4 regions of the Selenihalanaerobacter shriftii genome follow, and region 4 is predicted to be linked to each of the others. Evidence: riboswitches for the same ligand, from Rfam matches in the RefSeq annotation. Region 4 holds a riboswitch; each other region holds the start of a gene.
What was found. Region 4 has a riboswitch for S-adenosylmethionine ahead of B5D41_RS07860 (MetQ/NlpA family ABC transporter substrate-binding protein). Riboswitches for the same ligand answer to the same signal wherever they lie in the genome.

Region 1 (2,205 bases), on a different contig from region 4:
GATAATCTTGAATTAAGGAATCGTTTGGATGGACAAGGAGTTATTTCTACTGGGATTAAGTTGTTGGAACCACCTATGAATATTGGTGCTTTATATGTTGGTGCTAACTTAAAAGGGTTATGGAGTAGATATGATAGCGTAACTGGATATAATAGTGGTGGTAGTGGAACTACAGAAGAAGGTGAAGCTTCAGCTACAGGTTATGGCCTTGATATAGGAATGATGGCTAAGGTGACAGATGCAGTTAATTTTGGTTTAAGTGTTAAGAATGCAACATCAGATTTAGATTGGGAGTGGGATAAGAAGCCTATTAATCCAGCCAAGTTAGATGACTCATTACCACGGACGGTAACTGCTGGAACAGCAATTAAATTACCTTATCCATTATCTGCTACTATAGCAGCAGATATTGAGAGCATTGAAGATGGTGAGGATATCTATCATGTAGGTTTTGAAAAGAATATTCTCTTTAATGGTCTTTCTTTAAGAGCAGGTATGTATAAACCGGAGAATGGTGATGAAGTAATTACTGGAGGTTTAGGATTAAATTTAGCTAATTTACATGCCAATTTAGCTATGGATGATGAAGGATATTATGCTTTGTCAGCTAACCTTAAGTTTTAATAGATAATTTTTAAGTTAAACTTGACAGTTAATAATTTAAGTGTTATACTTGCATAAAATTACAGATAAAAATTCATATATTTCATCTTTATGTATGATTAATACTATATTCTCTTATCAAGAGTGGTGGAGGGACTGGCCCTATGAAGCCCGGCAACCAGTATTCATTTAGAATAAAATGGTGCCAATTCTTGCAATCTTATTAAGATTGACAGATGAGAGAAGAGGACACAGATTAAAAGATAAAGCCTCTTCTCAAATTTGAGAAGAGGCTTTTTTAAATCATTGAGAATTTAGGAGGAGAGGAAATATGAAATCAGATGTTTTAATTAGTCTTGAGTCAGAAGTACTATTATTGGATGGAGCTATGGGGACTAAATTACAACAAGAAGATTTAGAGACTGATACGGCTCCTGAGGTTTGGAACTTAAAGAGGCCAGAAATAATAAAGCAAATCCATCAAGATTATTTAGCAGCAGGAAGCCAAATTATTCAGACTAATACCTTTGGTGCTAATCGAATTAAATTAGGTGAGTATGGGTTAGCCCAAGAAGTAGAAGAAATTAATAGAGCCGCAGTACGGATAGCTAAAGAGGTTAAAAAAGATAATTATATTGCTGGTTCTGTAGGACCATTTGGTAAGTTTTTAGCTCCTATAGGTGATGTTACTTTTGAAGAAGCTATTGATATTTTTAAGGAGCAGATTGCTATTTTAGTTGATTCAGGGGTAGATTTAATAAGCTTAGAAACCATGAGTAGTCTACAAGAATTGAGAGCAGCAGTGATAGCTGCTAAAGAAGTAAGTGATAACGTTCCAGTCATGGCTCAAATGACATTTGATGAAAATTTGCGAACATTAAGTGGAACTACTCCTAAAATAGCAGCAGTAGTATTAGATGCTTTAGGAGCAGACATTATTGGAGCTAATTGTAGTTTAGGACCACAAGGTTTGCTAGATGTTTTAAAAGAATTGAACCAAGTTACTGATAAGCCATTAATAGTTCAACCTAATGCTGGATTACCTAAAATAATAGATGGGGAAACTGTTTATCAAAAGTCTCCAGAAGAAATGACTACTTATATTAAAAAGTTTGTAGCAGAAGGAGCAAATATTATTGGAGGGTGTTGTGGAACGACTGAGGATCATATTGCGGCTTTTGCCCAAGGGTTACAAGGACTGACACCAAGTAAATCAAAATTAACTAGGAATTTTAGATTAGCCAGTCGCTCTCAGTTAATGGAATTATCAGATCAAAGTGAGAGTTTAATAATTGGAGAAAGAATTAATCCTAGTGGTAAAGAACGTTTAGCTGAAGAGTTAAAGAATAACAGTTTTAAAGTGGTTCAACAGGAGATAAATTCACAAATAAAGACAGGAGCTAAGGTTTTAGATATTAATGTTGGTGGAGCCGGTATAGATGAGGTTGAGATGATGAAAAATGTAGTACAAAAAGTACAGAATACTTCTCGAGTGCCGGTCTGCATTGATACTACAGATGTTGAATCTTTAGAAGCAGGTTTAGAAGCATTTACTGGTAAGGCTTTAATTAATTCTGTAACTGGTGAAGAAGAAAGCTTGAA
Region 2 (2,205 bases), on a different contig from region 4:
CTTAAAAACTAATCAATAGTTGCAAATGCTTGCTTTAAATCGGCAATTATATCTTCTACATTCTCAATCCCTACCGATAATCTAATTAAACCTTCAGTAATACCAGCTTCTTCTTGCTCCTCTTTTCCTAATTGTTCATGAGTAGTCGAAGCCGGATGAATAATTAATGTTCTAGTGTCACCTACGTTGGCTAAAAGTGAACATAACTCTACACTATTAATTAGCTTCTTACCAGCTTCAAAGCCACCTTTAATTTCAAAACAGACCATACCTCCAAAATTCTCTTGTTGTTTTTTAGCTAATTCATGTTGTGGATGACTCTCTAATCCTGGATATTTAATCCACTCTACTTGATCATGTTCTTCTAACCATTCTGCTACTTGTTGTGCATTTTCTGAATGTCTTTCCATACGTAAAGAGAGTGTTTCTAATCCCTGAATAAATAACCACGAATTCATTGGACTTAAAGCTGGACCTGTGTCACGATATCCTTCAGTTCTAACTTTAAAAATAAAATCTTCTGAACCAACAATAACTCCTCCTATAGAACTTCCATGACCTCCTATATATTTAGTTGCCGAATGAACCACAATATCTGCTCCTAAACTTAAAGGTTGACATAAGTAAGGAGTATTAAAAGTATTATCAAAGACTACTGTAATATCATTTTCATGAGCAATTTCTGCTACTTTTTTGATATCAACAATATTTAAAAGTGGATTACCAGGTGATTCTAAATAAAGAACTTTTGTATTTTCAGTAATAGCCTCTTCCCAGGCATCTAAATCATCTGGATCTACAAATGTAGTCTCAATCCCATACTTTGGTAAAGTCACTGAAAAGAGATTATAAGTTCCACCATAGATACATCTAGAAGAAACAATTTCATCTCCTGCCTCTAATAAACCTAATATAGTTAAATTAATAGCTGCCATCCCTGATGATGTAGCTAAAGCTGCTTCGCCTCCCTCTAAAGCTGCTATTCGCTTCTCAAATGCTGAGTGAGTCGGATTTCCAATTCTAGTATAAATATTCCCTTCTTCCTCTAAAGCAAATAATCGTGCTGCATGGTCAGCATCATTAAATACATAAGATGTTGTCTGATAAATAGGCACCGCTCTTGACCCAGTTGTTTCCTCTGGTTCATATCCTGCGTGTAAAGACAGTGTGTCAAATCCTAAATTTCTTTTTTCTTCTTTTGTCATATTTATTACCTCCATTTTTAATTAAAAATAAAAAAACCTCTTCTCTGATGAGAAGAGGTTTATAATTTATTATAATTATACTCCTCTCTCATCTCTCAACGAAAATTTTTTCGTTGCAGGATTTGGCACCATTGCATTCTAAACGAATGCCGGTTGCCGGGCTTCATCGGGCCAGTCCCTCAGCCACTCTTAATAAGAGCTTTCATTCATATTAACTTTTTACTTTAAATTATAATAACATAAATCACTAAATATGTCAACTCTATTATTCATTTTTTATCTTCATTCTTTTTTTCGACCTTATTCTTTTCATTATCAGTAACATTTAATATATCTTCAGCAATATTTAAGATTTCTCTACTTACTTTAGGAATAGATTCTCCTTCTAACCAGAATGATTCGTACCGCTCATCAATCACTTGCTTAATCTCTAACTCTAATTTCTCATTATTAAAACCACTTAACTCCTTATAACTACCACGGTCTACATAAGTCAATAGTTGATTTTGAATATCAGTTGTTAGATTTACTTCTTGCTTCCAATGAGAAATTAAAGGTAGATAACTTGGTACCACTCTTAACTTCTTAGCTATAAAAAGTGATTTCTGTTGATTAAGAAACTTAGCAAATTTATAAACAGCTTTTGTATGATCGTCCCCTTTATACTCTTCTTGTCTAAAAAGCACTAAACCTCTTACCTTTAGCGGTACTTTACTCACTTCAGGATCATTAGTAGGTATCGGTAATAAAGTTAATTCTACATTCTTTTCTTTTTTATCTCGCTGATACAAATTATTTAATAACCATAAATTAACTGGAGCAATCACTCCTGCTCTACCTTGCCAAAAATAAGGTAGTAATTTTTTATTCATCTCTTCTGGTTCTTCATAGAATACTTTATGACTACGTAAATCATCTAAATATTCAAAAGTACCTTTTAAATTCTTCTCTGTCAAAAGCAATTTACCTTCTTTAGAAACTAGTTCCTGACTGTCATTCA
Region 3 (2,205 bases), on a different contig from region 4:
TAGATCTTCAACAACTTCCTCATCAACTTTAGATGTGCCAAATGTATCTACCATAACAGAAACTGGAGATGCAACTCCAATAGCATAAGCCAACTGCACCTCACATTTATCAGCTAAACCAGCTGCTACCACATTTTTAGCTACATAGCGAGAGGCATAAGCCGCTGATCTATCTACCTTCGTTGGATCCTTACCAGAAAACGCTCCACCACCATGACGAGCTGTTCCTCCATATGTATCAACAATAATCTTTCTTCCAGTTAAGCCTACATCTCCTTTAGGCCCACCAATTACGAAACGTCCGGTTGGATTTACTAAATATTTAGTCTCACTATCTAACATATCTTTAGAGATAATCGGCTTAACAACCTTAGAAATAATATCCCTTTCAATCTGTTCTAATGAGACATCAGCTTTATGTTGAGTAGAGACTACCACAGTATCTACTCTTACTGGCTTGTCTCCTTCATACTCAATAGTAACCTGAGTCTTTCCATCCGGACGTAAGTAAGGCAAAACTTCTTCTTTTCTTACCTCTGCTAATTTTCTAGCTAGTTTGTGAGCTAGAGTAATCGGTAATGGCATTAATTCTTCAGTTTCATTACTAGCATAACCAAACATTAACCCTTGATCTCCAGCTCCTAATTCCTCCTCTTCTTCAGCTAGCCCTTCTTTTGCTTCTAAAGCCTCATCTACTCCCATAGCAATATCAGGTGACTGCTCATCAATAGAAGTCAAAATAGCACATGTACCCGCATCAAATCCATACTTAGCATTAGTATAACCAATCTCCTTCACTTTTTTACGAGCAACTTTGGGAATATCAACATAACAATCTGTTGATATTTCTCCAGAAATCAAAACCATACCAGTAGTTACTAATGTCTCACAAGCAACTCGAGCCTGAGGATCTTGACTAAAAATAGCATCTAAAACTGCATCAGAAATTTGATCAGCAACTTTATCAGGATGTCCCTCAGTTACTGATTCTGATGTAAATAAATAATGATTATTGGACATTATATCACCTCTTAATTTAAATGGATTCATTATAAATAAAAAATTCTCTCCTTATTGGAGAGATATTTAAAAAACATTACTACATCTCTCAAGATACTCTTGCAGGAATTAGCACCATGCACTGCTGCGCTGGTTGCCGGGTTTCCTAGGGCCTGTCCCTCCACCACTCTTGATGTTACTAAATATTCATTTTAAAATACAATATTATGTTAACATATCCAATATTAGTTGTCAATTAATATCTTGTTAAATTAACCTTTGCTTTCTTCTAATAAAGAAGAGAGACTCTATTAGTCTCCCCTTAATTCCTTTCATTTATAAAATTATTGTGCTAATAAAATTCGATCATTCATCAATTCCTCACCTTTAGCTTGAGCAAATTTATCTAATAAATCATCTACTGTTAAATGTTTTCTTTCTGGATTCTTAATATCCAATACTATTTCCCCATTATCCATCATAATAGTTCTATTACCTAAATTTAATGCTTGATTTAAATCATGAGTTACCATTAATACAGTTAAACTATGCTTAACTACTATACTTTTAGTCAAATCAATTACTTGTTGAGCAGTCTTAGGATCTAAAGCAGCTGTATGTTCATCTAATAATAAAACCTTTGGTTTAGCAATAGTAGCCATTAATAAAGTTAAAGATTGACGCTGCCCTCCAGATAATAATCCAACCTTATCTGTCAATCTATCCTCAAGACCTAATCCTAATAGACTCAAATATTCTTTAAACTCGTCTCTTCTTTCTTTATTTACTCCGATCCCCAATCCGCGCTTTTTGCCTCTAGCTGCTGCCATAGCTAAATTCTCTTCAATAGACATAGTCGCTGCAGTACCTTGTAAAGGGTCTTGAAAGACACGACCTATTAAACCAGCTCTCTTATAATCTGGCATATTTGTTACATCTTTATCATCTACTTGAATATTTCCTGCATCTATTCTAAAGCTACCTGCAATCGAATTTAAAAGGGTAGACTTTCCTGCACCATTACTACCGATAATAGTTACAAAATCACCGGTTCTTAATTCTAAATCTACACCTTTTAAAGCCACATTTTCGTTAACCGTACCACGATTAAAAATTTTACGAATCCCGTTTACTTTTAAAATTTCAGCTCACCTCCTAAAATCATGATGTACCTTTCGATAAAAAATTAAGTTTAAAATCTTCTTT
Region 4 (2,205 bases):
GCTGCTAGCTGTTTTGCTGAAGACAAGAACTTTAAAGGCGATGTATATATTTCTTGTTCTGTTCATGAGGAATGTTTTGAAGGGGTAGCAGGAAGAGAGATTAGCGAATATGTAGAGCCTGATTACGTAGTAATAGGTGAGGCAACTAATTTAAATTTAGCAAGAGGACAACGTGGCAGAGCGGAAATAAAAGTAGAAACATTGGGTAAGACAGCACATTCTTCTAACCCACAAATAGGGAAGAATGCTATACGCCATATGATAAACCTAATGCAAGAAATTGATAATATCGATTTAAATGAACACGATGTTCTAGGAGAAGGAATTTTAGAAGTAACAGATATTATTTCTAATCCATATCCTGGGGCTTCAGTTGTTCCTAATTTATGCAAAGCAACTTATGATAGAAGAACATTAGTAGGAGAAACAAAAGAATCGGTATTGAATCAGATAGAAGAAGAAATTAATCGTCTTAAAGAGATAGATGAAGATTTAGAAGCACGAGTATATTATGCAGAAGATGAAGAAGACTGCTGGACAGGAGAAAAGATTAAGGCAGAACGGTTCTTTCCAGCATGGTTGTATGATAAAGACCACGAATTAGTTCAAAAGGCTTCAACCGGTCTGGCACAAGTAGGTTTAAATCCTGAGATATCACATTATTCATTTTGTACTAACGGTAGTCATTTTGCTGGAGAAAAGAATATTCCAACTGTTGGGTTTGGACCGTCTCAAGAACATTTAGCTCATGTTATAGATGAGCATATTGAGGTTGATCAATTATTAAAAGGATGCAAGGGTTTTTATGGGATTATGGAAGCAGTTTTAAAATAATTTTGATTATATATAATTTAATAATACAAAGTTAGTGAAGAATAATAAAGTTTATATGAATTTATTATTGACAAACCTATAGATGTTCTGTTAAAATAAATACTAAGTTATAAAAATAAAACATAATATGAATCTCTTATCAAGAGAGGTGGAGGGACTGGCCCGATGAAGCCCGGCAACCAGCTACTTAAAATTTATTTTAAGTAAGCAGTGGTGCCAAATCCTGCAGAACGGATTGTTCTGATAGATGAGAAGAGTGGTAAAATAACCCCTTCTGCATTTGTCAGGAGGGGATTTCTTTATTTAACTATAAATAAAGCTTGGTAGAGATTCGAAAACAGAGGAGGATTCAAATGAAGAAAAAGATTACTGTAACATTTGTGATCATTGTTTTGTTGGCTAGTCTAGTTATTGGATGTTCAAATAGTAAGGAGAGTAAGGTGAATAATGCAAGTCAGGAAGCGAGTTCTGAGAAGAGAGTTTTAAAGGTGGGGGCAACAGCTGGACCATTTACTGAGATTTTAGAAAAAGTAAAGCCGATTTTAGCTAAAGAAGGTGTTGAATTAGAAATTGTTACATTTACTGATTATGTAGCCCCTAATTTAGCTTTATCAGAAGGGGAAATAGACGCTAATACTTTTCAACATATTCCATACTTCAATAGTTTTAAAGAAGGTCGAAATCTTAACTTAACGACAGTAGGGAAGACAATAATAATTCCTATGGCTATCTATTCAAATAAGTATAAATCACTTGACCAATTGCCTAAAGGAGCAACAATTGCCATACCTAATGATCCTACTAATGGTGGTCGAGCCTTATTGCTTTTGGCTAAAGCAGGTGTATTTGAATTAAAAGAAGGTGTTGGGATAAATGCAACAGTTAGCGATATAGTAGAGAATCCTAAAAATATTAAGATTCATGAAGTGGACGCAGCTCAAACAGCTCGAGTACTTCCAGATGTTGATGCAGCTGCTGTAAATAGTAATTATGCTTTGGAATTAGATATGAATCCTAGAAAAGATTCTATACTTATAGAAGATGCAGATTCGCCTTATGTATGTATTGTAGCTGTAAGACCAGAGGATAAAGATGATCCTATTATTAAAAAGTTTGTGAAAGCCTATCAGTCAGAAGAAGTAAGAAAATTTATTAATGAAAACTTTAATGGTTCTGTTATTCCAGCATTTTAAATAATTGTTTTTAAGGAGGTAATAGCTATGCATTTAGTAATGGCATCACCCAATAGATATATACAAGAAAGTGGTATCTTAAAGGAAACTGGTAAACATATAACACCACTTGGCAACAAAGTTTTATTAGTAGGAGATAAGACGACTCTTGCAGTAGTTAGAGAAGATTTAACAGAAA

Region 1: another riboswitch for S-adenosylmethionine. It lies ahead of B5D41_RS05530 (homocysteine S-methyltransferase family protein); the one in region 4 lies ahead of B5D41_RS07860 (MetQ/NlpA family ABC transporter substrate-binding protein).
Region 2: another riboswitch for S-adenosylmethionine. It lies ahead of B5D41_RS05930 (O-acetylhomoserine aminocarboxypropyltransferase/cysteine synthase family protein); the one in region 4 lies ahead of B5D41_RS07860 (MetQ/NlpA family ABC transporter substrate-binding protein).
Region 3: another riboswitch for S-adenosylmethionine. It lies ahead of metK (methionine adenosyltransferase); the one in region 4 lies ahead of B5D41_RS07860 (MetQ/NlpA family ABC transporter substrate-binding protein).

The regions. Positions count from the first base shown of each region.
Region 1 is NZ_FUWM01000008.1:84,789-86,993, reverse strand. Features, by position in the region: gene B5D41_RS05535 (PorV/PorQ family protein) at 1-624, shown strand, start outside; SAM riboswitch class I at 736-846, shown strand; gene B5D41_RS05530 (homocysteine S-methyltransferase family protein) at 935-2,205, shown strand, end outside.
Region 2 is NZ_FUWM01000009.1:20,448-22,652, reverse strand. Features, by position in the region: gene B5D41_RS05930 (O-acetylhomoserine aminocarboxypropyltransferase/cysteine synthase family protein) at 9-1,205, opposite strand; SAM riboswitch class I at 1,291-1,404, opposite strand; gene B5D41_RS05925 (ABC transporter substrate-binding protein) at 1,475-2,205, opposite strand, start outside.
Region 3 is NZ_FUWM01000003.1:155,701-157,905, forward strand. Features, by position in the region: gene metK (methionine adenosyltransferase) at 1-1,020, opposite strand, end outside; SAM riboswitch class I at 1,099-1,199, opposite strand; gene B5D41_RS00720 (ABC transporter ATP-binding protein) at 1,344-2,141, opposite strand; gene B5D41_RS00725 (ABC transporter permease) at 2,161-2,205, opposite strand, start outside.
Region 4 is NZ_FUWM01000012.1:28,034-30,238, forward strand. Features, by position in the region: gene B5D41_RS07855 (YgeY family selenium metabolism-linked hydrolase) at 1-834, shown strand, start outside; SAM riboswitch class I at 968-1,088, shown strand; gene B5D41_RS07860 (MetQ/NlpA family ABC transporter substrate-binding protein) at 1,188-2,027, shown strand; gene B5D41_RS07865 (iron-containing alcohol dehydrogenase family protein) at 2,055-2,205, shown strand, end outside.